DNA from 4 places in the Glutamicibacter sp. PAEs-4 genome. Region 3 is predicted to be linked to each of the others. Evidence: riboswitches for the same ligand, from Rfam matches in the RefSeq annotation. Region 3 holds a riboswitch; each other region holds the start of a gene.
The links. Region 3 has a riboswitch for thiamine pyrophosphate ahead of thiC (phosphomethylpyrimidine synthase ThiC). Riboswitches for the same ligand answer to the same signal wherever they lie in the genome.
Positions count from the first base shown of each region.

Region 1 (7,327 bases), 1.1 Mb from region 3:
TGCCGTTGCCGTGGATGCTCCAACTCATGATTCCTCTTCCCGGCCCTGCGGGTTTCAGGCCGTAGAGAATTCTACTCGGTTCTCGTGGGCCTGCGCGAAGAACGCCAGCTCGTGCTCGCTGGAACGCAGGAACGCCTGGCGCATTCTCTCGCGCAGCGCCGGGTCGGCCAGCGTCCACGCGGTGCGCACCATCTCGATCGCCTGGGCGGTGGCCTCGTCGAATTCCGGGGAGGAATAGGTCTCCAGCCAGTCGCCGTAGGGGTGCCCGGCATGGTTGGCCGCCGCCAGCCGCTTGCCGATGTCCTGGTAGAGCCAGTAGCACGGCAGGATTGCGGCGATCAGCTCCGCATAGCTCCCGGTGCAGGAGGACAGGTGGTTCACGTAGTTCAGCGTGGTCGCCGAAGGGTTCGCCAGCCCTTCCACCAGGTGGCTGCGGTGCAGCTGCAGCTCGCCCTCGAGGATCTGGCCGGCGCCCTTGGCCCAGAAGCGCTGCGCATCCAGGTCCGGGGCCAGCGCGCTGGCCTGCGCCAGCACCTGGGCGTAGCGCTGCAGGTACAGGGCGTCCTGGGCCAGGTAGTACTCGAACTTCTCGCGTTCCAGGCTGCCGTCGGCCAGCTGCATGATGAACGCCAGCTCGTCGATGCCCGCACGCAGGTCCGCGATGTCCTCCCACCAGCCGGCCATCGGATCAGCGCCGGCGAAGAACCCGGCGAAGTGGTTGACCGGGCCGTGCCCGCTGCCCACCTGCAGCTGGTCGGCCGCCGCAATTGCCGCCGACAGATACGCCTTGGACTGCTCCAAAGCGGCGGTCCAGTCTCCGGTGGCCGCGAAGCGGGTGGCCAGGGCGCTGGAGAGGGTGCAGCCGGTGCCGTGGGTGTTCTTGGTGGCATGGCGCGCACCGTGCAGCTCGCAGAGCACCCCGTCCGCTGCTACCAGCGCGTCGGGGCAGTCCGCCCCGGCCAGATGCCCGCCCTTGGCCAGCACCAGGGCCTCGTGATTGGCCGCCAGGCGCTGGGCCTGGCGCAGCACCTCATCCCATGATGCGGCTACCGGCTCGCGCAGCAGGCTGGCCAGTTCCAGCAGGTTCGGGGTGATCACCGTGGCCCGGTCCAGCAGCGAATCGAGCGCCGCTTCGCCATCCAGCAGGCGGTCCCCGCTGGTGGCCACCATGACCGGGTCCAGGACTACCGGAGCATCCACGGTGTCCAGCCAGCCGGTGACTGCGCGGATCACCTCGGCGTTGGCGAGCATCCCGATCTTGATTGCATCGATGCGGATATCCGCGCTGATGGCTTCAAGCTGGGCGAGGACGAAATCGCCGCTGATCGCCTGCACCCCGGACACCCCATGGGTGTTCTGCGCGGTCAAGGCGGTGATCACGCACATTCCGTAGCCGCCGTTGGCGGCAATGGCCTTCAGATCCGCCTGGATTCCGGCGCCACCGGAAGGATCGGATCCTGCAATGGACAAGATGTTCATTTGGCGGCCTCCCATGCCGAAACGAGCTGCGCGCTGGCCTGCTGCGGATCCTCTGCATTGCAGATGGCGCGGACCACTGCCATGCCCGCTCCGCCGCCGGCACGGATGGCTGCCGCGTCCTCGTGGGTAATGGCGCCGATTGCCACGCAGGGCAGCGAGGCCAGCGTCGTGGCACGCGCAAAGCCGTCGAGGCCCAGGGGAGTGGGATGGTCCTTCTTCGTCGGGGTGGCGCGGACGGCCCCCACACCGAGATAGTCGATGACCGCGGCGTCCTTGTTCGCCTGGGACAGTTGCTCATCGCTGGAAGCGCTCAGTCCGATGACGCCTTCGCCGATGATCTGCCGGGCCAACTGCACCGGCACATCCTTCTGCCCGATATGGATGCCGTTCACGGCCGCACCGGCAGCCCGCGCCGCGAGGTAGACGTCGATGCGGTCATTGATCAGCAACTGGGCCTTGCCCTCGGTGAGCTTGGCGGCCGCGCAGGCCAGCTCGAAGAATTCCCGGGCGGTTTCATCCTTGGCGCGCAGCTGGATCCACTGGATTCCTCCGGCGACGGCGCCTTCGATCACTTCCAGGGTGCTGCGCGGGGTGCAACTGGCAGTATTGGCTACCAGGTAGGCTCCGTAATCATGCATGGTTCAGTTCCTCGTGCTTCAAAGTCTTAAGTTCTTCTGGATCGGTTGCGGAGAGCGCATCAATGAATGCGACGGCGAAGCTGCCCGGACCTGTGCTGTTTCCCAGGGCCTTTTCAGCGGCCAGCCCGTAGAAGCCGTGGGCCGCGATGGCGGCCTCGAACGGGTCATCGTGGACCGCAATCATGCCGGCGCAGAACGCGCCCAGCGCGCAGCCGCCGCCGGTGATCCGCGTCAAGCCGATGCCGTTGGTGTGCACCAGGACTGTCCGCGCGGCATCGATGATGGCATCGGACTGGCCGGAAATGGCCACCACGCAGTCATGCTGCTGGGCCAGATCGCGTCCAGCCGCCAAGGCGGCAGAGACGTCATCCAAGGCATCGACACCGCGTGAAGCCGATTGCCGTCCGGCCAGTGCCAGGATTTCCGAGGCGTTGCCGCGAATCAGGGCCGGGCGTTGCCTGGCAATGCGCCGCGCAAAATCCGTGCGCACCGGCAGGGCGCCGACCGCTACCGGATCAAGGATCCACGGGGTGCCTGCTGCGCTCGCCGATTGCACGGCTTCTTCCATGGCGGCCAGCTGCTCGGTGCTCGGAGTTCCCAGATTCACCAAGACGGCGGAAGCCGCCTTTGCGAAGGGGCCGGCCTCTCCGGGCAGATCCGTCATGGCCGGGGACGCGCCGGATGCCAGCAGGACATTGGCGGTGAAATTTGCTACGACGGTGTTGGTCAGGCAGAAAACCAAAGGTGATTGTTGCCGGTATTCTTGGGCAACTGCATGCAAAGCCATGCGACATCCCTCCGCTAGCGTGAACTAGATCAGGTTCAACGGGTCTCATCTCAGTCGGTTGTTCCGACACCCCGTGTCACTGCCATAGAGCGTACGCACAAGCGGTTCCAAGGACAAGTTACTTACGCTCGCGCCGCGCCACCAAGGCCTTGAGCGTGGCCGCATCGACCTGCTGGGCGGCTGCCAGCGCCCAGAGGTGATCCACCGCGGCCAGCAGGTCTTCGCTGGCATCCACCGGCCGAAGCCGTTCGTTGACCACTGTGCCGGCCCGCCGCCGGGAGGTGATCAGACCTTCGGCTTCCAGTTCCTTGTAGGCGCGCGCTACCGTTCCGGCAGCAACGCCGAGGTCGGTGGCCAGTGCGCGCACGGTGGGCAGCTTGCTGCCTGCGGGCAATTCTCCCAGGGTGATCAGCGAGGCGATCTGCAAGCGGATCTGCTCGTAGGGTGCAGTGGCCGCCGCGAGGTCGACACTGATTTGTGTGCTCATGATGCTGCTGTCGGCTGCTGTGCACGCACCATCGCGGTACCAGGACGCTCCAGGAAAATCACCGCTGGGACAACGAAGACCAGAAGTGCAAACAGCCCCAGGCCTGCAGGGAAGCCGTAGCCAATCAGCAGCATGGCAAGCACAGCGCTGGTGGCAACGCGCATCGACCGCAGCTCCAGAACCCGCCGATACCAGATTTCTTCAGCTGGCGAGACGGCCCAGGGAATAGTCGCCCGGCGGCAGGACCAGATGAAGCCCATATGCGCCGCCGCAAGCAGCAGCAACAGCCCGATGACTAGTCCCCGGTTCGGAGGAGCGAACCCCCACAGCGTCTCCAGCGGTGGATCCAATAGCAGGTAAGCGCAGATGGCAACCAGCAAGCCAGCGGCGATGTAGGACCACAAGGGCAGGGGTGCATGATGCTTTGGTGCTGCACTCGCCTGCCGAGCCACCTTGCTGGCGTAGCCCAGATACAGCGTATTGAGCACGATGTAGAGCAATGCCGCACCGGCAAAGAGCACCAGGATCCACGTAGTTCGTTCATTGGTCGGCATCCGGAATTCCTCATCCACGGGCAGGAATGACCAGCCGATGGCAACGGCGAGCAATGCAAGGGTAGCCGTGGTGTATTGCAATGCGAAGAGCTGATCTCGCAAGCGCGAGAAGGCGGTCCGTTCCCTGGTGGTGGAGTGAGCCGAGAATGTGGTGCGCGGACCCCAGAAGAACAGCGTAAGAGCCACCGCAAGGGCGCCATAGTTCAATAACTCGTACGGTCCACCGGTTGAATAGCCCTGCGAGTAATTGGCCACCGATACGCAAAATGCCAGCAGCACGATACCGGTATTGCGCAGCAACCGGTTGAGCCATACCGTGCGCAAGGCCTGGTTGTCTTCGGCGGTGATGCCGGCCAAGGGGCGCCGGTTCAGGATCACTGCTGCAATCACCCCGGCGGCCACGACGATACCTGCCAGAGCCACGATGAAGACCGGGAGCATTTGGTTTCCGGGCAGCAGGCCATCGGTTGGGCCCGCAGAGGTGTAGGAGTAGCTGCCATCAGAATCGAACATAGTGGTTTCCGACTCTGGGATGCCAACGCTCCCTTCGACGCGGGAAGCAGGCCACAGCAACCCCACCGCGGCCAGCAGCAACAGCGCGACGAAAATCCCCAGGGACTTCGGGAACGGCGTCGCCAGGGTGCGCGCCTCCAGTGAGGCGGTGCGCACCGGCTGGAGTTCCTTGGGCCAGGTGAACAAGCCAATGAGGTAAACGAGAAGAATCCAGATTCCCGGCGAGAGAGCTGCAGCGAAAACCGAACTCGAATCGGTCCCGTTCATGGGAATGCGCCACGTCTCAGGCAGATCCCACGAAGTCGAAGCGAAGAATGCGATCAATGCGCACCAGAATGAGTGCGACTGGGCGCGGACGATAGCCGGTGCCTCACGCCGATGCGCCACGGAGCGCAACCACAGGTATATGACTGCGCCAACGAAAGCGATGGATATGGCGCTCGCCGGGATCTGGCTCATGGCCATTAATGTATCAACTATTTGATACATATTGAATCCCTTCGCGAATTAATCAGTGAATATCCGCCTCGTTGCCGTACGCTCAAAACATGGGTCTGTTTACTTCCACGCCGTTGCCCGAACCGGTCGGCGATTCCGCACCTCCGGTGGACGAGCATCCATCGCGCATCGCAACAGTTCTGAGCCATTTGCGGCGTTCTGCTGACACCCGGATCACGCATCCGCGACGCTTCCGCCTGCAACAGCTCAAGGCCCTGGAAAAGATGCTCGACGAGCATCTCGAAGACTTCGTCCAGGCCCTGGCTGAAGACCTGGGCAAGAGCGCCACCGAGGCCAAGTTCTCCGAGATCGACGTGGTGCGCGCAGAAATAGATTTCGCCCAACGCCACCTCGCTGAATGGATGGATTCCACCAGCGTCAAAGTTCCGCTGGCCCTGCAGCCGGCCATGGCCAAGGTTGAGCCGCGTCCGCTGGGCGTCGTGCTGATTATCGGCGCCTGGAACTACCCGGTCCAGCTGGTACTCGCACCGCTGGTCGCGGCCATTGCCGCCGGCAACGCCGCGGTGATCAAGCCATCCGAGCTGGCTCCGGCCACCTCGGGCGTCTTGGCCAAGTTCCTCCCGGTCTACCTGGATGAACGTGTTTATGCGGTCGTTGAGGGAGGAGTGGACACCTCCACCGAGCTGCTTGCCGCCCGCTGGGACCATATCTTCTACACCGGCGGTGAACGCGTGGCCAAGATCGTGGCTGCCGCGGCGGCAAAGCACCTGACGCCAACCACTTTGGAATTGGGCGGAAAATCGCCGGCCGTGGTGGAAAACGATTCGCTGGCTTCGGCAAAGCGCCTCGCCTATGCCAAATTCATGAATTCCGGTCAGACCTGCGTGGCCCCGGATTATGTCTTGAGCATTGGGGACTCCACTGAGCTCATCCAGCGCCTGGGCCAGGCCATCACCAGCTTCTACGGCAAGGAGCCGTTGACCCACCCGGACTACGGCCGCATCGTCAGCCGCAAGCACTTCGACCGGCTGTTGTCGATGTTCGAGCAGGGCGAGGTGGTTTTCGGGGGCGAATATGACGAGGAAACACTGCGCATCGTACCGAGTATCATGCGCAATCCGGATCTTGAAGGAAGCTTGATGACCGAGGAGATATTCGGTCCAATTCTTCCAGTGATCGAGGTGGAAAGCTTCGAGGAGGCCCTCGAATTCATCGCCCGGAGGCCGTCTCCGCTGGCTGCCTACCTGATGAGCGAAAGCCCGCGGCTGCAGTCGATCTTCTCCGACCGGGTGCGCGCCGGCTCAATCGTTCATAATGCCCCGCTGGCCCAGATGGTCGTTCCAACCCTGCCTTTTGGCGGCATCGGACCGAGCGGGATGGGGGCCTACCATGGCAGGCACGGATTCGAGCGGCTTTCGCAGATGCGCTCTGAACTCAACAAAACGACGGTAGTTGACACCCTGAGCGCAATATATCCTCCGTATTCATGGGCTAAGCGAAAGATTATTGATCGCTTACTGTAGCGCGGTTCATAGCGTTGTGGCTTGTCAGAGTGCTTGGATTGATAGGTTGGAAATTTTCAAGCATCAGGAGATGTAACGCATGACTGAGCCCGCACCGTCCCAAGACGGTCTGAAGCGTGGCCTCAAAGCTCGCCATATGCAGATGATTGCCATTGGCGGCTCGATTGGTACCGGACTTTTCGTCGCTTCCGGCGGCACCATTGCGCAAGCAGGCCCCGGCGGTTCGCTGGTGGCCTATGCGCTGATTGGCCTGATGGTGCTGCTCCTGATGCAGTCACTGGGGGAAATGAGCGCCCGCCTTCCGGTCGCCGGGTCCTTCCAGACCTACGCAACGGTCTTCGTGAACCGCCACTTCGGCTTCGCGATCGGCTGGAACTACTGGTTCAACTGGGCAATCACCGTGGCTGCCGAACTGGTAGCCGCCGGGATCATCATGTCCTATTGGTTCCCGGATACCCCGGGATGGATCTGGGCTGCCGTCTTCCTGGCGCTGCTCACCGGCCTGAACGCGTTGTCCGCCAAGGCGTTTGGCGAGGGCGAATACTGGTTGGCTGCGATCAAGGTCATCACCGTAGTCGTCTTCCTGATCTGCGGTGTCGCGATGATCTTCGGCATCCTGGGCGACTCCACTCCAGGCTTCAGCAACTGGACCGAGGGCGAAGCTCCATTCGTCGGCGGCTGGCTGTCGATCGTCTCGGTGTTCATGATTGCCGGCTTCTCCTTCCAGGGCACGGAGCTGATCGGCGTGGCCGCCGGAGAGGCAGAGAACCCCAAGCGCGACATCCCTCGGGCCATCAAGGCGATCTTCTGGCGGATCATGCTGTTCTACATCGGCGCGATCTTCGTGATTGGCATGCTGATCCCGTACCTGGATCCTTCGCTGCTCT
Region 1 covers NZ_CP195017.1:47,234-54,560, forward strand. The annotation lists gene ACR9WD_RS00250 (uracil-xanthine permease family protein) at 1-28, opposite strand, end outside; gene thiD (bifunctional hydroxymethylpyrimidine kinase/phosphomethylpyrimidine kinase) at 55-1,479, opposite strand; gene thiE (thiamine phosphate synthase) at 1,476-2,117, opposite strand; gene thiM (hydroxyethylthiazole kinase) at 2,110-2,904, opposite strand; TPP riboswitch at 2,894-2,988, opposite strand; gene ACR9WD_RS00270 (GntR family transcriptional regulator) at 3,023-3,391, opposite strand; gene ACR9WD_RS00275 (hypothetical protein) at 3,388-4,917, opposite strand; gene ACR9WD_RS00280 (aldehyde dehydrogenase family protein) at 5,007-6,440, shown strand; gene ACR9WD_RS00285 (amino acid permease) at 6,520-7,327, shown strand, end outside.
Region 1: linked by a shared signal. The riboswitch ahead of thiM (hydroxyethylthiazole kinase) and the one ahead of thiC (phosphomethylpyrimidine synthase ThiC) in region 3 are both predicted to bind thiamine pyrophosphate.

Region 2 (7,327 bases), 160 kb from region 3:
ACCTTGACCAGCGCCGATGAGCTCACCGATGACACCGAAGATATCAAGGTGTCCCAGAAGACCGCCTACGACGAGGAAGAGGACTCGCCGGTGGCTGAGGACACGACCGAATTCGTCGATGAAGAAGGCCGCCCAGTGCGCGAGGGGGAAGAGTGAATTTCCTGGATCTAGCCCCGTTGGCTGTGGTGCTGCCGATCTTCGGCGCCGGTGCCGCGTTCCTGGCCCGCCGCCAGGTCCGCATGCAGCGCATGATCACTATCGGCATCCTCACTCTGACCCTGGTGCTCGAAGCCGGGATGCTCGCCGCCGTGTGGGGCGGGGAAAGCTACGCCATCCACATTGGCGGCTGGGACTCGCCTTTCGGCATCGCGCTGATGGTCGACGGGTTCAGCTCGTTCATGCTGCTGGTCTCCACGGTTGTTTCGCTCGCCGTGCTGCTCTTCGCCACCAGCCAGGGCCTGGCCGATGGCGATGAGCCCGGACCGGTGTCGATTTTCCATCCGGCCTACCTGATCCTGCTCGCCGGCGTGTCCAACGCCTTCCTGGCAGCCGACCTCTTCAACCTGTATGTCGGATTCGAAATCCTGCTCACCGCCAGCTATGTGCTGCTGACTCTGGGCGGCACCGCTGAACGCATCCGCGCAGGCACCACCTATGTGGTGGTATCGGTGGTCTCCTCGGTGATCTTCCTGATGGCCATCGCGATGATCTACGCGGCCACCGGCACGGTGAACATGGCAGACCTCGCGGTGAAGCTGCCTGAATTGGGCCAGGGCCCGCAGCTTATCCTGCATGTGCTGCTGCTGATCGCCTTCGGCATCAAGGCCGCGGTCTTCCCGCTGTCGCTGTGGCTTCCGGACTCCTACCCGACCGCGCCGGCACCGGTCACCGCTGTGTTCGCCGGGCTGCTGACCAAGGTGGGTGTCTACGCGATCGTCCGCACCGAAACCCTGCTCTTCCCGGGCGGCTCGGTCAACGCCGGCCTGCTGGTGGTGTCCGCGCTGACCATGGTCATCGGCATCCTCGGTGCGCTGGCGCAGACGGACTTCAAGCGCATGCTCTCCTTCACGCTGACCAGCCACATCGGCTACCTGATCTTCGGCGTGGCAGTGGGCGGGCCGCTGGCCATCGCCGCGACCATCTACTATGTCGGCCACCACATCATCGTGCAGACCTCGCTGTTCATGGTGGCGGGCCTGATCGAACGCCGTGCCGGCAGCTCGAATGTCACCCGGCTCGGTTCGCTGGCCAAGCTGTCCCCGGCGCTCTCCCTGCTCTTCTTCATCCCGGCCATCAACCTTGGCGGCATCCCGCCATTCTCCGGGTTCCTGGGCAAGTTCGGGCTGCTGCATGCTGCCGCGCAGGACGCCGACCCGCTGACCTGGGTAGTGATCGGCGCCGGGCTGCTGACCAGCCTGCTGACCCTGCTGGCGATCATCCGCGTGTGGGCCCGCGTGTTCTGGCGCCGTGCCGCCGATGCCGAGGTGCCCAACCAGGAGCTGGTGGCCGAAGCGACGCAGGTCGCCGACGAGACGCTGGCCGGCGGTGCGCAGAACCCGCGCCTGGGCTTGAAGCTGGCCAAGCAGCTGGAAGCCCACTCCTTGCCCTGGGGCATGCGCTATGCCACCGGTTCGCTGGTGCTGGCGGGCATCGCCCTGACCGTCTTTGCCGGGCCGATCTTCGAATTCTGCGAGCGGGTGGCCGCTGAGCTGATCGCCCGCGAACCATATATCAGCTCGATCTTGCCATTCTGATTGGAGGGATGATGCCGAACAAGAACTTTGAACCGCGCGACCAGCGCATCGATGATGCGCTGGATACCTCCGGCGTGCGCCACCGTGCAACACTCAAGCAGGAATGGCCGCTCCTGCTGCTGCTGCTCTTCGTCTGGGGCGCCCTCTGGCAGGACTTCTCGCTGGCGAACATGATCTTCGGGGCGGTCATTGCGCTGGTGATCGTGAACCTGTTCCCGCTGCCGCCGGTGGTCCTTTCGGGCCGGATCAACCTCTGGTACTGCGTGAAGCTGTTCATCTGGTTCCTCGGTCAGGTTGTCGCGGCCAGCGTCCACGTGGCCTGGCTGGCAATGGTCCGCGGGAAGAACACCCGCAGCGCGATCATCGCCGTCCCGCTGCGCACCGGCTCGGACCTGATCGTGATGACCGTGGGCCACGTGCTCACGCTGATCCCGGGATCCTTCGTGATCGACGTGGACCGCAGCTCGTCGACCCTGTACCTGCACTACATCGACATCCAGTCGCCGGAGGATGTGGAGACGGCACGGGCAGCTATCCGGGACATCGAACGCCGGCTGATCATGGCCATCGGCAGCCGTGACGAGTACGAGGCGATCAAGAGCGAATGCGGACCGGACTTCGCTGCGAGGAAGGGATAAACATGCTGGATATCGTCATCTGGATCTGCGGCATCATGCTCGGGCTGGGTGCCATCGCCTGCCTGATCCGGGTTGCCAAGGGGCCATCAATCCTAGACCGGGTGCTTGCCCTGGACGTGATGCTGCTGATCATCTCCGCCGCCCTGTGCCTGGAGATGGTGCTGCACAAGCACACCGACTACCTGCTGTTCGTGGTTGCCGCGTGCATGCTCGGCTTCATCGGCTCGGTGACCGTCTCACGCTTCGTCTCGGATCAGAGGAATGCCTAATGGAACTCTTCCTCGATATCCTCGTCGCCATCCTACTGATCCTCGGCTGCCTGATGTCCTTGATCGCAGGCATCGGCTTGCTCACCTTCCCGGACATGCTCACCCGCATGCACGCGGCCACCAAGCCGCAGGTGCTCGGCTTCCTGCTGATCTTCGCCGGGTTGGCCATCTACCTGCGCAGCTGGGCGGTGATCCCGGTCCTCGCGTTGGCTTGGGGCATGCAGCTGCTGACAGCGCCGGTTTCCGCCCACATGATCGGCCGTTCCGGCTACCGCACCAAGCACGCGGCCAAGGAAACCCTGTTCTCCGATGAGCTCAGCCTTGTGGTCAACAGGGTCAACGGCGCACCGCCCACCGGAGCAACACCGATGTCCAAGGCCGAAGCGCCAGAGGACAAGTAATGCGAAAAGAGCGGGAGCAGTTCAGCTGAACTGCTCCCGCTCTCGGCTTGCCGCCGAAGCCTATTTGGTGAACTTGGCAACAACCTTGTTGGCGCTGCGGTCGGCCACGGTCTGCATGATCGCTGCCACCAGGGCCGAGACGATCGCGAAGCCCAATGCGCGGCGGAAGGACGCTTCAGCCGCTTCCTCGGTGCCCTTGCGTGGCGCTTTGCTGCCGGTTGCCTTCAACCAAATGAAATCAACCAGCTTGCCACCGAGCATGCCCGCGCCAACGGTGATGCCGGTAGTGACAAGTTTCTGCACTTTATCCATTTTTTCCTCGCGATCAAGCTCGTGACACATCGTTCCTCTGCCCAGCATACCTGCGGTATGGTGGGGGAGCAGTAATTATTCCGACAGGGGAGCGTCAGACTTCTACGAAGTCGCAAGACGCTGAGAGTGCGATGGATCGCAGACCCTCGAACCTGCCCCGGCTAGTACCGGCGAAGGAAGTCGAGCATCTCGGATGCGGATAGGCGCAGCATGCCCTCATTCCGTGCATCCCCCCTCCTTTCCACAGGAGGACCAACAATGAACGAAACAATTTCGAAGCATCGTACCGGCTGGCGTGTCGTCGATATCGTCGTGGCATCGGTGATCGCCGTGGCTTCAGGAGTCATTTTCTGGGCATGGAGTGCCGGCTACGGCCTGTTTTCGCTGGCCTTCGCGGCTTTCCCTCCAGCCACCGCGCTGCTCACCGGCATGTGGCTGTTCCCCGCGGTGCTCGGCGCATTGATTATCCGCAAGCCTGGCGCCGCGCTCTACTGCGAGCTGCTGGCCGCCGTGGTTGAAGCGCTGCTCGGCTCGCACTATGGGTTGACCGTGCTGATCTCCGGCCTGGTCCAGGGCCTGGGCGCGGAGCTGGTCTTCGCGGCATTCCGCTACCGCAAGTGGAACCTGGGCGTGGCACTTCTGGCAGGCCTGTTCTCCGGCCTGTTCGCCGGCATTACCGAGGCATACATCCTGGCCTACTACGTCGAGTACACCGCCGGGATGAAGATCTTCCACGTGATCGCCACCGGTGTTTCCGGTCTGGTCATCGCCGGGCTGCTGTCCTGGCTGGCCACGCGCGGACTGGCGAAGACCGGTGCCCTGAGCGCACTGGCGAGCCGGCGTGCACACCTGGAAACCGCAAAATGAGTTCAGTTGCCAATTCCGATGCCGCCTCGCTGACCCAGCGCGGAGCGTCAATCACCGCAACTGGTTTCGGCTGGCAGCACTCGGAGCGGCAGGAACCTGCCATCTCGGGGCTGGATCTGCAGATCCACGCCGGTGAAAAGGTGCTGCTGCTCGGTCCATCCGGTGCCGGCAAGTCGACGTTGCTGCATGCAATGGCCGGGCTGCTGGAAGCCGATGAGGATCAGCAGCTTGCCGGCCAGCTGCTGATTGATGGCAACGATGCATTCAGCCGGAGCCACCCGGTGGGCTTGATGCAGCAGGACCCGGAAACCCAGGTCGTGCAAAGCAGGGTCGCCGATGATGTGGCCTTCGGAGCGGAGAACCTCGGGATGGATCCGGGCGTGATCCGCCAGCGGATCCCCGAAGTGCTGGACGCGGTCGGATTGGGCGCGCTGTCCTTCGACCACCGCACCCAGCAGCTCTCCGGCGGGCAGAAGCAGCGCTTGGCCCTGGCTGGCATCCTGGCCATGGAACCCGGCCTCATGCTGCTCGATGAACCGACCGCCAACGTGGACCCGCAGAGCATCGGGCCGTTGCGCGATGCGGTGCTGAACGCCGCGAAGCTATCCGGTGCCACGCTGGTTGTGGTCGAGCATCGGCTCGAAGCCTGGGCAGAGCATATGGACCGGGTTATCGTGCTGGAACCGGGCGGGGGAGTCGCGCACGACCTGGATCCGCGTCAGCTGTACACCGAAGAACCCGTGCGCCAGGAGCTGGCTGCCGCCGGGCTATGGGTTCCCGGATATGTTCCGCAGGTGGCACCGGCCGAGAACCTTGCCGGAGCTATGCTGCTGGAAGCGCGGCAGCTGGTCTGCGCCCGCACGGCTACCGCGCCGCATACCCAGGCGGTGGATATGGAAGTGCAGGCGGGCACCGCCACGGTGATTCTCGGCGAGAACGGCGCCGGCAAATCGACGCTGGCCCTGGCCTTGGGCGGTTTGCTGGCCCCGGCCAGCGGTGAGCTGACGGCCACCGCGCAACTGGCCGACGGCCTGGGCAATTCCCCGTTTGCTTGGAAAGCCGGTGCACTGATCGGGCGGATCGGCTCGGTCTTCCAGGAGCCCGAACACCAGTTCGTGACGCAGAGCGTCCGCGAAGAGCTGGCTTTCGCACCCAGCCGTGCGCAGGCGAGCAGCGTCAACGCGCCGAAGTACGACCCGGCCCAGGTCCAGGCGCGCGTCGATGCGTTGCTTGAACGCTTGGGGTTGGCGCATTTGGCTGAGGCGAATCCGTTCACGCTATCCGGCGGAGAGAAGCGCCGGCTGTCCGTGGCCACCGTTTTGGCAGCCTCGCCAGAGGTGCTGATCCTCGACGAGCCGACGTTCGGGCAGGATGCGAACACCTGGCGGGAGCTGGCCGGGTTGCTGGTCGAAGAGCTGCAGCAGGGCACTGCGATCATTGCAGTCACCCACGATGAGCATTTTGCCTCGGTGCTCCAGGCCAACCAGCTGGTGCTCGCTTCCGGCACCCCGGATGCTGATGCCCCGCGCCAAGGGCCGGTGCTCGATGCGCCGGTAGGGCACAGCTGGCTGGCGAAGATCAATCCGCTGGCCAAGCTGGGTGCGGTGGCCGCGGCAACGCTGCCGCTGATCACCACCTTGGATTGGGTCTCGGCACTGGTGATTATCCTGGCGACCGTGGTGTTCTTCCCGCTGGCCGGGCTGAGCCTGCTGAAATTCCTCAAGCGTGCGTGGCCGTTGCTGCTTGCCGGGATCTTCGCGGCCTGGGGCATTGCCCTGGTGGGCCAGGACAGCGGCATGGTGTACGCACAATTCGGCGCCTTCAGCATCACCGAGGGATCGGTAGCCGGCGGCATCGCCACCGGACTGCGCGCCTTCGCACTGGCCATCCCTTGCATCTTGCTGCTGGCCACCACGAACCCCAGCGATTTGGGCGGGGCGCTGTCCCAGCAGCTGAAGGTCCCGCACCGGTTTGTGCTCGGGGCGCTGGCAGGCATGCGATTGCTTGGGCTGATGGTGGAAGAATTCACCACGCTCACCCTGGCCCGGCGTGCTCGCGGTGTCGGAAACTTCGGCACCGTGGGCCAGCGCATCAGGGCAACCCTCGGCCAGGTGCTGGCGTTGCTGGTGCAGGCGATACGCCGCGCCGGACGGCTGGCAACCACGATGGAGGCCAAGGGGTTCGGCACGGCCAAGCGCACCTGGATTCGCACGGCCACCTTCACCTGGCGTGATGGCATGGTGCTGGCAACCGGAATCCTGCTTGGCACGACCGCCATGGCTGCGGCCGTGCTGGCAGGGACCTACAACCTGGTGTGGTCCTAGCGGATTGCGTCGCTCAGGGCGCTGAGCTCCTCATGGAGCTCGGCGTCCAGCCGCAACGGCTTGGCATCGATGGTGCGCACCGGGGTGAGCAGGCGGATCGATGACACCAGCCACACGCCGTCGGCCTGGTACAGGTCTTCAGGGCGAAGCGGGCCATAGCCCAGCTCCCAGCCGTCCTGCGCCGCCGCATCGAAGATCGCGCTTTGCGTGGTGCCTGGCAGAATGCCGGTTTCCAGCATCGGGGTGAGCAGCCGCTTGGTCTCGCCATCGCGCTGGGCAACCAGCACGGTTGAGGTCGGAGCTTCGAGGATGATGCCGTCAGCCGAAGTGAAGATGACGTCATGGGCGCCGTGCTTGTGCGCGTAGCGCAGGGCGGCCATGTTGATCGAATAGGAGAGGGTCTTGGCGCCCATCATGAGCCATGGTGCGCGTTCTGCCAGCTTCGAGTCGTAGCCGCGGTCCAGCAGCAGGACATCCACGCCGGTTTCGCGCTGTTCCTTGCCCAGCGCCGGTGCCGGGGTGACGGTGACCCAGCAAATGGCGGGATCGTTGTCGTGCTCGCCGCGTGCAGCGACCAGCTTCACCACGGCCTCTTCGGCGCCGCCGGTGGCGTCGAAGTCGGCCACCGCGGTGTCGACCGCGGCATACCAGCTGCGCGAATCGGGGATGGCCAGGTCTGCGACTTCAGCAGAGATTGCCAACCGTGCCAGATGCGCTTCGAATTTGCGGACGGCCTGGTTGGTGTAGAGCATCGATTCGAAG
Region 2 covers NZ_CP195017.1:2,636,500-2,643,826, reverse strand. The annotation lists gene ACR9WD_RS12495 (Na(+)/H(+) antiporter subunit C) at 1-156, shown strand, start outside; gene ACR9WD_RS12490 (Na+/H+ antiporter subunit D) at 153-1,754, shown strand; gene ACR9WD_RS12485 (Na+/H+ antiporter subunit E) at 1,763-2,392, shown strand; gene ACR9WD_RS12480 (monovalent cation/H+ antiporter complex subunit F) at 2,395-2,661, shown strand; gene mnhG (monovalent cation/H(+) antiporter subunit G) at 2,661-3,062, shown strand; gene ACR9WD_RS12470 (DUF4235 domain-containing protein) at 3,123-3,374, opposite strand; TPP riboswitch at 3,450-3,570, shown strand; gene ACR9WD_RS12465 (ECF transporter S component) at 3,633-4,241, shown strand; gene ACR9WD_RS12460 (ATP-binding cassette domain-containing protein) at 4,238-6,565, shown strand; gene ACR9WD_RS12455 (aminodeoxychorismate lyase) at 6,562-7,327, opposite strand, start outside.
Region 2: linked by a shared signal. The riboswitch ahead of ACR9WD_RS12465 (ECF transporter S component) and the one ahead of thiC (phosphomethylpyrimidine synthase ThiC) in region 3 are both predicted to bind thiamine pyrophosphate.

Region 3 (7,327 bases):
CCCAGCACGCCGCGGATGCGCAGGTTCACGGTGCTTCCGGGCAGGGCCGTGGTCCAGGCATGCAGCGCATGCGCATCCCAGGCGCCAATGACTGGGCGGGCGAAAGCCGGCTGCTCCCACAGCTCGTCGCGCAATTGCACGCCGTAGGCCTCCAAGCCCCGCTGCGCGCCGAGGAAGTCCCGGGCCCTGCCTGCTGCGTCGGCGTTGATCTGATCAAGCTGGGCGTAGTCCAGTTCCCAGCTAGCCAAGCCCTTGACCTTGGACTTCTGCCTCACCTGCTGGCTCAGGCCCACATGCTCGGTGACCAGGTCTTCGAGCACCCGGATGGCCGCCCCGTCGTTGGCGCGGGCGACATAACGCGCAATGACCGCGCCCTGCTGCGCCAGCCGGGTCCACTTGCTACTGGTCGAGGTGGTGCCGACCTTGGTCGCGCCGTGGGCGAAGCTGGCTATATACAAGAAGTGCGGCTGTTCCAGGTACTTGCGAAGGCCTTCGGGGGCTTCGCCCGTCTTGTGGAAATGGTGCATGAACTTCGACTGGTCCAGCCGGCGGCAGCTCTCGCATTGGGTACCGGTGCGCAGGGCCTGGTTCTTGGGGCACGGCAGCGTATTGCGCGAGCCGTCGGCCTTCATCGTGATGTAGCCCAGGCAGAACTTCAGTTCTCCGATCTCCAGGGCCAGTGAACGCCCCGCTTCCAGGTACTCGGTACCCCAGGTTTCACCGCTGCGCAGCCGGAGCATCGGGGCGGGTTCATGTTCTGCGAAGCTGATGCCGTGGCATAGCTGCCGGGTAGCTGAAGCGAATTCCATCAGGACCTTTCTGAAGTTTCCCCTCCCAACGATAGTTCACCGCAGATGGCCAGGTCCGGCGGACAGGTTGGCCGATACACAAAGTCCGAAAGTTAGCTGAACAAATTCCCGATTGGTTCTGGCCTAATTCTTAGGAGATGCCCGTAGGCTGAAACTGCACCGGAAACGTACCGCGGGCCGGGCCACAATCTGTTGAGGTGATCCAGGATTTCTGTCCCATTTGATGACGAGACGCGTGCAGTGGCAATCTCAGCTGCTGGAACTACCCCTTCCCCGGCTGAGTTGCAGCGATTGACGAAGGCCTTCCACCATGATTTCCAGCGCTTCATGATGGAATACCAGTTTGCGGTGGACGAAGTACTGACCAAGGTCTCGATCTTGCGCGAAGAGTTCTTGTACTTGCACAAATACAATCCAATCGAACATGTCAGTTCCCGGGTGAAAACTCCGGAGAGCATCATGCGCAAGGTTGCCCGCCGGAATATCGCACCGTCTCTTACTGCCATACGCGAGAACCTCAGCGATATTGCGGGTGTGCGCATCACCTGCAGTTTCGTCAAGGACATCTATAAGGTCCTGAACACCTTGACCGCTCAAAATGACCTGAAGGTCATCCAGATCAAGGATTACATCAAGAACCCGAAGCCTAGCGGCTATAAAAGTGTTCATGCGATTGTGCAAATTCCGGTCTTCTTGTCCGACGGCCCTGTCGACGTTGTAGTGGAGTTGCAGATCCGCACCATCGCCCAGGACTTCTGGGCAAGCCTGGAACATAAGATTTTCTACAAGTACGAGGGCGAGGTTCCAGAGCATCTGGTACAGGAGCTCGCCGATGCGGCAGCTGTTGCAACGAAACTCGATATGCAAATGCAACGGTTGCATACCGAAGTACACGGCCATGATGCCAATGACCAAGCAGGCCACGAGGCGACTTTCGATACGAAGGCCTTCCAAGGACTGCTGTCGCTGGCACAGCAAGCCAGCACCAGAGGCCCCGAAAAGTGTGCCGACAACTAAGCCTTAATGGCTTTAGCGCTCAAGGTCCGCTGAAGACCGTTTCGAACCCGGAAACCAAAAAAAGATCCTCAGCCGAAGCTGAGGATCTTTGATTTGGTAGCGGCGCCGGGACTCGATCCCGGGACCTCACGATTATGAGTCGTGCGCTCTAACCAGCTGAGCTACGCCGCCACAAGTGAGAAACAATCCAGTAGAAGCCAAGAAAGCTTCTCACTCAGAGCCCCCTGCCGGAATCGATCCGGCGACCTCGTTCTTACCAAGAACGCGCTCTACCACTGAGCTAAGGGGGCAACGAGTAAATACTCTACACGCATTTCCCGGCAAAGAAAAATCGGCAAACCGATCTGGAAAGCGCCCGGAGATTTCCATAAAACTGCTAGTCAAAACGGTTTTAGCGAGACCTTGAAGGCAATCAGGGACGAAGGCTGGGACAAAAAGTGTTCTGGTGACGATGCTCACTGGGTTGCCCCTCGCAGTCAATCGCCGCTTCGCTCAGGCTTACAGGATAGAGTTCCGCGCCGAATTCCCTTGAGGCAGCCGGCAAATCTTCCAACACAAATACTCCAGAAGAGAACACTCCCCCTACCCCCCGAACTCCAGGGCCACGGGTCGTCCGGAAGGGTGCGCGACATCCGGCTGGGTGCGCGACATCCGGCTGGGTGCGCGACATCCGGTGGGTGAACTCTCCACCACGTGCGGCAACCGGAATTCAGTGGCATGAAGGCAAGCTATTGCGGGCGCAGAATCCCCCTAGGTTCACCGACGTCCATTTCCGCCTTGATTAGGAACATTGTGATGTCAGCAACAAATCCCCGGCAGATTTTGCAAACCTCGAAAACCTGTGTAAAGTATTTACCTGTTGCCCCCTTAGCTCAGTGGTAGAGCGCGTTCTTGGTAAGAACGAGGTCGCCGGATCGATTCCGGCAGGGGGCTCGAAATGAGAGAAGCAATCTGGTTCCAGATTGCTTCTCTTTTCGCTTATCTACCGCTCTCAGTGCCCCATCGCGCGGCCATCGCTTCAGCCTGCGCCCGCGCTGCTTCGCCAGTTATCTGCCACGCCCTTTTTCCCAGATTCCGGATTCGCGCCGCAAGAGACTGATCGCTTCCAGAAACTATCTCCTGCCGCCGGGGCCAGTGCCCGCATCCTGACTTGATGTCACTGTTCTGACCACTGGATTTGCGTTTCCTCCTCCCAAGCGTGCTAAGTTGTTCGCGACCACACGGGTGCCCTGGCAAGGGCTGAGATCGGGCTATCGCCGTCCGCGACCGTTGAACCTGTCCGGGTAATGCCGGCGAAGGAAGTGAGTTTCCAAGTGGAACAATTTGAACAGCACCCTGCCCACACCCTTGCCTACCGCGAATCTGCGGGAATTTCTGTTCCCGTCACGCAGATCCATCTGGCAGACTCCCCCAATGGAAAGCCCAACGAGCCGCTGTCGGTGTATCGCACCAGCGGACCGGGAAGCGAACCGACCCAGGGCTTGCCACCCTTCCGCGAGCGATGGGTCCGGGAGCGCGGGGATGTGGAAACCTATGCCGGCCGCGAGCGCAATCTGCACGACGACGGGCGCTCAGCGGTCCGCCGCGGCACGGCCAGCGCGGAATGGGCTGGACGTTCGGCCCCTCCGCTGCGGGCCGTTGGGGGAGCCCGCGTGACGCAAATGCACTATGCGCGCGCCGGGGTCATCACCCCGGAAATGCGCTATGTGGCGCTGCGCGAGGAATGCGATGTCGAGCTGGTGCGCAGCGAGCTCGCCGCCGGACGAGCCATCATCCCGGCAAACATCAACCATCCGGAATCCGAACCGATGATCATCGGCAAGGCGTTCCTGGTCAAGATCAATGCGAATATCGGCAACTCGGCGGTGACCAGCTCCATCGCTGAAGAGGTCTCCAAGCTCCAGTGGGCCGCCAAATGGGGTGCCGACACAGTGATGGACCTGTCCACCGGAGAGGACATTCACACCACCCGCGAATGGATCATCCGCAACTCCCCCGTGCCCATCGGCACCGTGCCGATCTACCAGGCGCTGGAGAAGGTCAATGGCGAAGCCAACAAGCTGACCTGGGAGATTTTCCGCGACACCGTTATCGAGCAGTGCGAGCAGGGCGTGGATTACATGACCATCCATGCCGGTGTGCTGCTGCGCTACATCCCGCTGACCGCCAACCGGGTCACTGGCATGGTCTCGCGCGGCGGCTCCATCATGGCCGGATGGTGCCTGGCGCACCACCAGGAGAATTTCCTCTACACCCACTTCGATGAGCTGTGCGAGATCTTCGCTCAGTACGACGTGGCCTTCTCGCTGGGCGACGGGCTGCGCCCGGGCTCCATCGCGGATGCGAACGACGCAGCGCAATTCGCCGAGCTGGATACCCTGGCCGAGCTGACCAAGCGCGCCTGGCAGTACGATGTGCAGGTGATGGTCGAGGGCCCGGGGCATATCCCCTTCCATCTGGTGCGCGAGAATGTGGAGCGCCAGCAGGAATTGTGCGACGGGGCCCCGTTCTACACCCTGGGCCCGCTGGTTACCGATATCGCGCCGGGCTACGACCACATCACCAGCGCCATCGGCGCCACGGAGATTGCCCGCTACGGTACCGCGATGCTCTGCTATGTCACCCCCAAGGAGCATCTGGGGCTGCCCAACCGGGATGACGTGAAGACCGGGGTGATCACCTACAAGATCGCGGCGCACGCGGCAGATCTGGCCAAGGGGCATCCGGGTGCCACGGCACGGGATGATGCGCTGAGCAAGGCTCGCTTCGAATTCCGCTGGAATGACCAGTTCGCGTTGTCCCTCGATCCGGTCACCGCGCAGGAATTCCATGACGAGACGCTGCCGGCCGAGCCTGCGAAGACTGCCCACTTCTGTTCCATGTGCGGGCCGAAATTCTGCTCCATGCGCATTTCCCAGGATATCCGCGACGAATACGGCTCGGCCGAGGCGCAGGCGGCATTGGCCGGGATGGCGCAGAAAAGCAGGCAGTTCCTGGAAAGCGGGGGCACGGTCTATCTCGGGGACGAGATCCCCGTCGGGACCCCTGCCGAGTAATTAGCCCGGGCATGCGAAAACGCCCTTGGGGCAAGCTTTCGGCTTGCCCCAAGGGCGTCATCCAGTGCTATTCAGCTGTGCGCTGCAGGCTTAGTAGTCGCGACGTCCACCGCTGCGGTTCGAATCGCTGTAGCGGTCCTTGCCACCGCGTCCGCCGCCGAATCCGCCACGTCCGCCATTGCGTCCGCCACCGAATCCACCACGGCCGCCACGTCCACCACCGTAGCCGCCACGGCTGCCACGGAAACCACCGCGGTCGCCATCGTCGTCACGGCGCGGGCTGCGGCCACTGTCGAGCTGGAGATCGATGGCTTCGCCGCCAATACGGGTCTTGGACAGTGCACGCCACTGGTCCTTGCTCAGCTCTGCTGGCAGCTCCACCAGGGTGTGGTCCGAACGGATGTCGATGCCGCCGATTTCCGAAGAATCGAAGCCGCCCTCGTTGGCCAGCGCGCCAACGATCGAGCCTGGCTGCACGCGGTTGCGGCGGCCAACTGCCAGACGGTACATGGCGTTGCCCTCGGCAGCGGTCTTGCGGGCACGTGGACCGCGCTCACCGCGTTCGCCACGCTCCGGGCGATCCATGCGGGCCTTCTTCGCAGGCGACATGACCGGTTCGGTCATCAGCAGCGGGCGTCCGCCCTGGGCCATCAAAGCCAGTGCAGCCGCGATTTCCAGGTGGTCCAGGTCCTCGTGCTCGGCAGCGAACTTCTCCACGATCTCGCGGAAAGTAGTCAGGTCCTGGCCGCTGATGGTCTTGTCGATGCGGTCGGTGAACTTCTGGATGCGGCGGTCGTTGACCGAATCCAGCGACGGCAGCTGCATCTGGGTCACCGGCTGGCGGGTCGCCTTCTCGATGGCACGCAGCAGGTACTTCTCGCGCGGGGTCATGAACAGGATCGCGTCGCCCTTGCGGCCGGCACGGCCGGTGCGGCCGATGCGGTGCACGTAGGACTCGGTGTCATGCGGGATGTCGAAGTTGATCACGTGCGAAATGCGCTCGACGTCCAGGCCGCGGGCCGCCACGTCGGTAGCCACCAGGATGTCGATCTTGCCCGAGCGCAGGTTCTCCACGGTGCGCTCGCGCTGCTGCTGCGGGATGTCGCCGTTGATGGCGGCAGCGGTGAAGCCGCGGGCCTTGAGCTTGTCGGCCAGGTCTTCGGTAGCCATCTTGGTGCGCACGAAGGTGATCACGCCGTCGAATTCCTCGGATTCGAGGATGCGGGTCATGGCGTCAAGCTTGTGCGCGCCCATGACCTGCAGGAAGCGCTGGGTGATGTTGGTGCCGGTGGACTGCTTGGACTTCACGGCGACTTCCTGCGGGTTGCGCAGGTATTCCGAAGCGATGCGGCGGATGGTGCGTGGCATGGTGGCCGAGAACAGGGCAACCTGCTTCTCTTCCGGGGTCGCTTCCAGGATCTTGTCGACCTCTTCGGCGAAGCCCATGCGCAGCATTTCGTCGGCCTCGTCCAGCACCACGTACTGCAGGTTCGACAGGTCCAGGGAACCCTTGTTGATGTGGTCGATCACACGGCCTGGGGTGCCCACGACGACCTGTGCGCCACGGCGCAGGCCGTTGAGCTGCGGGCCGTATGGGGAGCCGCCGTACACGGGCAGAACGGTGAAGTTCGGCAGGTACTTGGCGTAGGAGGTGAAGGCCTCGGCGACCTGGAGGGCCAGCTCGCGGGTTGGAGCCAGGACCAGGATCTGCGGGGTCTTGGCTGGACCGTTGGTGTCAGCCAGTTCGGCCATGCGGGACAGGGCAGGCAGTGCGAAAGCAGCAGTCTTGCCGGTACCGGTCTGGGCCAGGCCGACAACGTCGCGGCCTTCGAGGAGCAGTGGAATGGTCGCTGCCTGGATTGGCGATGGCTTCTCGTAGCCAAGGTCGGCAAGCGATGCAAGCACGCGGGCATCCAAGCCAAGCTCGGAGAAGAGCACGGTTGGCTCTTCCGGGGTCTGGTTGTCGTTGGTGTTTACGGGCATGTCAGAAGACACGAAGAATTACCTCATTCGTTTGGGGATAGGCCTTGGCCGTCCCCAAAGAAACGACGTATAGGCTGCACAGTCAGATACAAGTCACGCTCATCAAGCGCTCCCCTATGACATAAAGACCCGCACACACTTTGCGGAAAATACAACACGAGAAGGCTCCAGCCTCAAAAATTGGGCTGGATGCGAGAGGGATACCCTGATGTTCGCGAACACTTAATGCTAGCTTGAACGGCACTGAGTTGTCAGTGTCGAAGCCGTGTGAGATCGGGCACCGCGCCAGAGCACGTAGGGTTAAGCACGTGAAGAAACCACTTTTTCCACGACGTCCCGATGAGCCCACCCCCGGCGGGTTGTTCGTCGCCCAGATGCTCTGGCTGTTGGCCGGAGTGCTTTTTCTCGGCTTCGGCGGCTTCCTGGCCTATGAGCAGAGCCGGGACTCCGCACTGGATTTCG
Region 3 covers NZ_CP195017.1:2,480,717-2,488,043, forward strand. The annotation lists gene ACR9WD_RS11740 (DUF2797 domain-containing protein) at 1-809, opposite strand, end outside; gene ACR9WD_RS11745 (GTP pyrophosphokinase) at 1,050-1,826, shown strand; tRNA gene ACR9WD_RS11750 (tRNA-Met) at 1,921-1,997, opposite strand; tRNA gene ACR9WD_RS11755 (tRNA-Thr) at 2,045-2,116, opposite strand; tRNA gene ACR9WD_RS11760 (tRNA-Thr) at 2,688-2,759, shown strand; TPP riboswitch at 3,037-3,144, shown strand; gene thiC (phosphomethylpyrimidine synthase ThiC) at 3,140-4,882, shown strand; gene ACR9WD_RS11770 (DEAD/DEAH box helicase) at 4,973-6,865, opposite strand; gene ACR9WD_RS11775 (hypothetical protein) at 7,174-7,327, shown strand, end outside.

Region 4 (7,327 bases), 160 kb from region 3:
CATGGCCAGGGCGGCGTCAGAGGCGGTGCCGACTCCGGCGTCCAGGATGACCGGCACCTGGGCCCGGGAGACGATGGTGGAAATATTGTGCGGGTTCAAGATGCCCAGGCCGGATCCGATTGGTGCGCCGGCTGGCATGATGGCCGCAACACCGGCGTCCTGGAGGCGCTGGGCAAGGGCAGGATCATCGTTGGTGTAGGCAAAGACCTGGAATCCGTCGGCGACCAGCTGTTCGGTGGCAGCGTGCAGCTCCAGCGGATCAGGCAGCAACGTGTGCTCGTCCGCAATCACTTCGAGCTTGATCCAGTTCGTTTCCAGCGCTTCGCGGGCCAGGTGCGCGGTGAGGATCGCGTCGCGGGCGGTGAAGCATCCAGCGGTATTCGGCAGCGCAATCACGTTGTTGCGCTGCAGCAAGTCATACACGTTGGACTCGCCTGCCGCCGAAAAGTGTCGGATGGCCACGGTAGTCAGTTCGGTTCCAGAGGCCTGCAATGCGCTTTCCAGGGTGGTCAGCGAACTCGCTCCCCCGGTGCCGAGGATCAAGCGCGAAGACAAGGTGCGTCCTGCAACCTGGAATGGATCGCTGTTGATGTCCAGTTCGGTGATGTTTTGCGTGTCCACGCCTAGCCTCCCTGGGCTGCGGTAACGAGTTCGATGCTGTGCCCTTCGGCCAGCGTGTAGCTGTTCCAGGCGCTGCGCGGGATGACAGCGCCATTGACCGCGGCGGCTATTCCAAGCTTGCTGCCGTCCACGGCCGCCGAGTTGCTATCCAGATCCTTGCCGATCTGCATGCTGATGAATTCGCGAAGGGTGATTCCTTCGTCCAGGTTCAGTTCCCGGGAATTGAACTTGATGCCAATGCTTTTCATGGGTGCTGCTCCGTTCGGTGGGTGGTCTGGGTTGCTGTGGCGAAGCGGTGTGGATTCACAGCCTGATGCAACGGATGGGTTTCAGAGCCGTGAATGAGATCAGCGGTGAGTGTTGCGCCCAGCGGAGCCAGCAGCACTCCGTGCCGGGAGTATCCGGTGCTAAGCACCAGGCCCGGGTCAATGCGCCCCAGCAGCGGACGGTCATCGGGAGTGGCGGGACGGGCCCGGGCAGTTGCCTCGTTCAGCGTGCAGTCGCTGATGCCGGGTATGAGCTTTCGCGCATTGTCCAGCAGCAAATGCATGGCTCCGATGTTCACTGCAGGCTGGCGGTCTTCCCGGACGCTGGCTCCGAGCACGAGGCTGCCGTCCTTTCTCGGCACGAGATACACCGGCTCCCGGTGCACGATGCCGCGGATGGTCCGGGTGATCAATGGCGGACCGGCTGGCCCCTGGATCCGGAGAATATCTCCGTAGACGGGGCGCACCGGCACCCGGTCCAGGCCGTCAATGGTGCCCAGTCCGGTGGCCACGATGGTTTGATCCGCTTCGAGGATCTTGCCCGATGCGGTGCGTACCGCGTTGGTTCGGCTCCCGTCGCCCACCAGCGCCTGCGCCCGCTCCTCGATCAGGCGGCCACGCAGGTGATCAAGCAGGATTTTGACGACTGACCGTGGGTCGACTTGGTGGTCATCTTGGCATAGGACTGCGCCTGCTATATTCGCGGCCAAGGCTGGTTCGAGTTTGCGGGCTTGGCTGGGCAAGAGCTTTTCCGCTGACAGGCCGAGGGAGGCTTGCAGTTCGGCCAGCTCATGCAGGGCTTCGCGGTCAGCCGGTTCGGCCGCGACGACGAGGGTTGAGTTCTGCAGGTAGTCCGGGCGTTGCCCGGTCACGGATTCGATGCGCTCAATGAACTTTGGATAGGCGGCATTCGAGGCGGCAAGCAGCTCGTGAAGCGGGCCATGGCCCCAGACCGTTTCAGCTGCCGGGGCCAGCATTCCGGCTGCCGCGTAGCTTGCACCTTGGCCTGGTGCTGGATCGATGAGGGTGGCAGTATGTCCCCGTGATTCCAGTTCGAACGCAACTGACAGGCCGATGATTCCGGCGCCAACAATATTCACATGCACGAGAGCACGCATCCTTCCTACGGCGGCATGACCCGCATCAGGTGTAGCGGTCGGCTCGGTGCCCTCTCAGCCTGGTCGATTCAGGCTCCCGCGGAGTACTGCGATTATAGGCATGATCCAGCTCATAAAGTCGAACTGGAGCAACCGCAGCTCCGTCATCTTCTGTGATGTACTAGTTGACATGGCATCTCATGACTTCCCCCGCGTGCTTCCCCAGGGATCTGCGTTGTCCAACACGATCATTTCGTTGGAGCAGGAGCTCTTGGAAACCAGCCAGCGCCATAGCCGAAGGCAATTGGAACGGTACTTGCATCCGCAGTTCTCCGAAGTGGGTGCCAGCGGCCGTGTCTACGATCGCGAGTCGATCATTGCCCAGCTGGCCCAGGAGCCGGAACGGGATTCCGGATCTCGGGAAGTCGGCAGCCCCGTGGCAATCCAGGTTGCCGATCAAGCGGTGCTTCTGCGCTGGAGGTTGCTATCGGGATCCGCCAGCGAGCGCAGTTCGCTGTGGATCCATGAGCAGGATCGCTGGCAGCTGTTCTTCCATCAGGGCACGCCCGCTGCGCGGCAGCTTTCTTTTGCAGAACCGAACTAGGCCGCATTAGTCGACGACGATTTCTCGGTTCGCAGGCTGCGCCAATCGGATGCCGAAGCTGTTTTCGAAGCCTTTTCCTCCAATGCCGATATGGATCGCCAAGGAGATGCCGACACTCCGGAAAAGGCCGCATCGTACGTGCGTGCCCTGATGGAGGCCGGCGAACGGCAGCAGGCTTTGGCCATCGCCTATCGAGACCGGCTGGTCGGTTTGGTCTGCGATACTGTCGATCCAGCCAATCAGAACGCATGGGTTTGGTATTGGATGAACCAGGACTACCGCGGGAGGTCTCTGGCCACTCGCGCAGTGGCTACTTTGGTGAACCACCTGTTTGGCGAGCTCGGTTTGTACCGTTTGGAACTAGGTCTTCGGGCGAACAATCCTGGATCGAAGCGTGTTGCCGAATGCAACGGGTTCCTGCGCGAGGGTGTCGAGCGCGGTAAGTTCCTGGTTGCTGGAGAACGCGTTGACGTGTACGCCTACGCGCGGTTGCGGACTGATCAGGTCCCCGACGTAGTGCCGTTGCCGTGGAGCACGCAGCCGTAGCTTGGCGGGCAACAAAAAGTCGCGGAATCCGGTTTCGGGTTCCGCGACTTTTTATCTGTCCCTCAGGTTTAGTGATATTGGCTAGATGCCTGGAGTTGATGCCGGCGGCGTCGAATCCGGGCCGTCGGTGGCCTGATTGGCCTCGATCTTTTTCAGCGTGCGAGCCGCAGCATCGCGGCCACCAAGTCCAAAGGCCAGCGCCGCGGCCAAAGCCGCGCCAATGACGATTGCACCGAAGGCCATATTGATGATCGAATCAGCGATACCCATGTACTTCAAGCCCATTGCCACGAACAACGCGATTGCCGTGTAGCGGATGATCTTTGAAGCGGTGGTGTCGCCCAAGAAACGGCCGATGACGTTGGCGATGACGAAACCTGCGGCGATAATTGCTGCGCCGAAGAGAATCTTGCCGCCCAAGGCCAGGATTTCATTGAGGATGTTGGTGATCGCCGGGAAGTTCAGCATCTGGGCCGCCATCACGCCGAAGAACAGCACGATGGCAATCTTGACGATGCCAGCGATGATTCCCGAAGCGCTCTTGCCTTCGGGAACAACACCCCATTGGGCAACAACGGAGTCGGTGCCCACCCCGTGAAGGGTTGATTCAAGCAGCTGGCCGACGAACTTGGCAATCAGAATACCGACGGCCAAGAGCACCAAGGCCATGATGACCTGCGGTATTGCGGTGAAGACAAGCTGCAGCATCTGCTGGGCAGGGTCCGAAATTGCCGCGATGCCCAAGACCTGCAGTGCCGAAATGGCAACGACGAGCAGGATCAAGGCGAAGACGATATTGGCAATGATGTCAACGATCTTCGCTTGGGACTCGCGAGACTGGACTTCGTCAACCGGTTCATCGCCTGGGGTCAATTTGCGGACCAGCCCGCTGAAGTCGACAGTTCCCAAACCGGTCTTCAGCAGCTGGCGAACGATATTGGCGATCACGTAGCCGATGAAGAAGATGAAGCCCGCACCGATGAGGTTGGGGATGAAGGCCATGACGCCGCCGAGCAGGCCCTGCACCGGCGATAGCACTTCAGATAGCGCGAATACTTGCAGGATTGCCACGAGGCCGAACAGCCAGACGATCAGTCCCGCAACCTTGCCCAGAGATTGGCCTATTTGCTCTCCGTCATTGCCCTGCTTCTGCAGGAACTTCACCCTGGTCACCAATTTGGCGGCAGCCCACCGAACGATGCGCGCGAGAAGCCACGTAATGATGAGGATGATTAGCGCGATGCCAACCTTTTGTAGCATCGACGCCCAGTCGATATTGCCTAAAACGTTCTCAGACTGCATTGCTGCTCCTTCAACGTAGGGACAATCTGACCCTACGATGAAGGTTCTCCGCTGACTAGGGCAAAGACCCGTACTGCCAGCTTGAATCGATGGACTTTCATACCCCGAATTGCGGATGCATGATTCATTCACACTGGATTCAACGTTTTTCGAACAATCAAGCCATAACGACAACTGATTCACGCAATGTTGGGAAATTCGTGTCGCGCTCGAATCCGTGAATTGCCTTGGAAGCTGTTGCGGAGTCAGCCATTGGCCATTAGCAATCTGGGATCCGCACGAAATGCATCAGGCCTGGTTGAGGACTTCGCTCTGCACTGAGGCACCTAGCTCAACGGTGCGAGAAACCGTGCAGTACTTGTCATGGGATAGCTTGACGATGCGTTCAACCATGCCGGCCGCTTTGCGCCCCTCCTCGGTATCGGGGAACTTCAAATCAAAGCCAAGGCGGATGTCTTCCATTCGGCTAGCCGAGTCCTCGGAGACCTTGTAGCCGCTCGCCTTGACTTCGAAGTTCTCAGGCTCGCTTCTGCGGGTAGTCGCCACATCAACATCGATCGCTGAGCACCCGGCAATGGCAGCCAGCAGAAGCTCCACCGGCGTCAGCAGCCCTTCGCCCTGGCCGAATTCCAGGCTGGCGCCGGATTCCAGGCTGGTGGCCTGGTACTTGCGTGATTCGACGCGTTTGATGCTGACTTCCCGTATTTCACGGCTATTTTCACTCATGGAACTATGGTGCCACGATTCGGGGCAAAGATTCTGTGTGGCGCAACGTGATCCGTTGTGGCACCAGTTCTGGACCTCCGTCGACTGCCAAGAATCCGCAGTCGCCAAAGAATGAAATGGCAGGCTGTCGCTGGCAATCCAGATGCACGCTGATGCCGGGAGTGTGCGCGACGATTGCTTCCAGCAGAACACGGCCCACACCCTTGTGGCGATCGCTGTGCCGCACCCAGAGCAGCTCAATGCGTGTATCGCTCCAGGCTGCGAAGCCCATGATGCGCTGGCCTTGCTGGGCGATTCTGACGGTCACCGACTGGCTATAGATTGCTTCCAGGGCGATTGCCACTGCATCAATGTCAGCAGCTGAGAGGAAGTCCCTCCGGCGTTCCACCGAACTGCGCCAGATATCCAATAGGTCAGGCACTTCATCAATGCTCGCCAACTCGCGCAGCACGAGAGCTTCGTCCATGCCAAGTTCCTTCTTGCTCAGGCAAAACCGTAGTTGCTGCTTCGAAATGTAGCCGGATGCCGGCATTTCCTCAAGTCCCAATCGAGCGTTGCGCGTCATCGGATAGGACCTTTCCTTCCGGATCAAGATCGTTCCTGCAGGCCGCCGGTACGTTGCGCCCAGTCCCGCAATTCGGCCAAGACCTGTTCGGGCTGCTCAAGGTGCACGTTATGGCCCGCTGGTTCAAGCACGCAGAGCTTCATCAGGGGATACCGGTGGACGAGCCGCTCGGGATCCAGGTATCCGGTGACATGGTCCTGCTTCCCGCACACGATCGTGACCGGAATATCCAGCTGGTTTCCACGCTCGACGGGCAGCGGGTCCAGGAAGTACCGCCGTGACAGCTTAGCCATGGCTCGCAAGTTCGCGCAGTCCAACCCGGGCAGCACCCACTGCGCGAACTTCCGCCATGCTTCTGGTGATTGAACCACTGCTACGTCAGAGAATAATTGCGCATGGTGTGGATCAAGCTCAGCCAGAAGCAGAGGGTCTGCTACTGACACCTGCTGCTCTGGCACGGTACGCCGAGCGGCATCAGGAGAGACTACTGGCGCCAGGAGGAAAAGCCCTTGAGCTTGGCCAAGAAACCTGTCGGCCATCTCTTGGCAGAGCAAGGCGCCAAGGGAATTGCCCAGCAGCGCAAATCTTCCCTCGCCCGCGGTTTGCCGGATCAGCGCTTCCAACCAGCTTGCCAGTTCTGGCAGGCCACCGGAATTTTCAAGCGGCGGGCAGGTGCCGAAGCCAGGCAAGTCGATGTAGTGCAAGTCGAAAATCCGCATTTTCTCCAGCGTTGCTTCTAGCGGCTTGAGAATCCGGTGGTCTACGCCGTTGCCATGCACCATGAACAACGGGATTCTGCTGAGGTGGTTTACCTGCATGTCGTCGTGCTTTTCTCCTGTGCATCGCGCTGGCTCGCGGCATAGCTGATCATGGCCTGCCCGGCCACATAGGTGAGCATAATCCAGAATCCCATCGCGGGAATGCCAATGTCCGTAAATGAGCGCAGTGCGATCAAGGAATCGGAAAGGAAGAAAATTGCGCCGCCGGAACCCGCGACGGGTCCCAGCCCAGTGCTGAGGATGGCCATCACCATCAATGCCAAGCCGTAGATGATCACCGGGGCAAGCAGCGCTCCGGCACCGGGTGAGCAAAGGATCAGCAGCACTGCGAATGCCGCAAGATAGGGAAACAGCATCCACCATCGGCGCAGTATCGAAGATTTCCAGTATCTTGCCAGAGCGCCAATGTAGAAGAACTGCGCGACCAGGAACGCGCCCACCATGGCCAGGAATGCCGGGTCTCCATCCATGAACCGCGGCAGGGCATCACCGACCCAGGAGAAGAACAGCGCTGCCAGCACCAGCCGGATCAGCCTGCCGCGCGGCGAAGTGGTGAAGGAGATAACCGCTCCTGCCAAAAGCGGCATCAGCAGGATCTGCGTGGCATTGGCCAGCAACCCGGAAGGCCAGAACAGCTGGGCCAGCAAATGAGCCAAAGTGGCCAGCAGCAGCGCCAGCACCACGATTCCACGACGTGGCCGTCCTGGGACCATTGCGTGGGAGTGCTCTGTACCGAGATGCAGCTGCACGTTTTTCCTTGCGTAGAATCGATTCTTCCGGCTGGCCACCCCGGACGTCTCCGGATCAGTCATCAGAGGAAG
Region 4 covers NZ_CP195017.1:2,320,363-2,327,689, forward strand. The annotation lists gene ACR9WD_RS10890 (thiazole synthase) at 1-621, opposite strand, end outside; gene thiS (sulfur carrier protein ThiS) at 624-869, opposite strand; gene thiO (glycine oxidase ThiO) at 866-1,993, opposite strand; TPP riboswitch at 1,991-2,095, opposite strand; gene ACR9WD_RS10905 (DUF4440 domain-containing protein) at 2,175-2,588, shown strand; gene ACR9WD_RS10910 (GNAT family N-acetyltransferase) at 2,625-3,134, shown strand; gene ACR9WD_RS10915 (mechanosensitive ion channel) at 3,216-4,436, opposite strand; gene ACR9WD_RS10920 (OsmC family protein) at 4,725-5,162, opposite strand; gene ACR9WD_RS10925 (GNAT family N-acetyltransferase) at 5,167-5,628, opposite strand; gene ACR9WD_RS10930 (alpha/beta fold hydrolase) at 5,751-6,545, opposite strand; gene ACR9WD_RS10935 (lysoplasmalogenase) at 6,536-7,255, opposite strand; gene ACR9WD_RS10940 (VOC family protein) at 7,311-7,327, opposite strand, start outside.
Region 4: linked by a shared signal. The riboswitch ahead of thiO (glycine oxidase ThiO) and the one ahead of thiC (phosphomethylpyrimidine synthase ThiC) in region 3 are both predicted to bind thiamine pyrophosphate.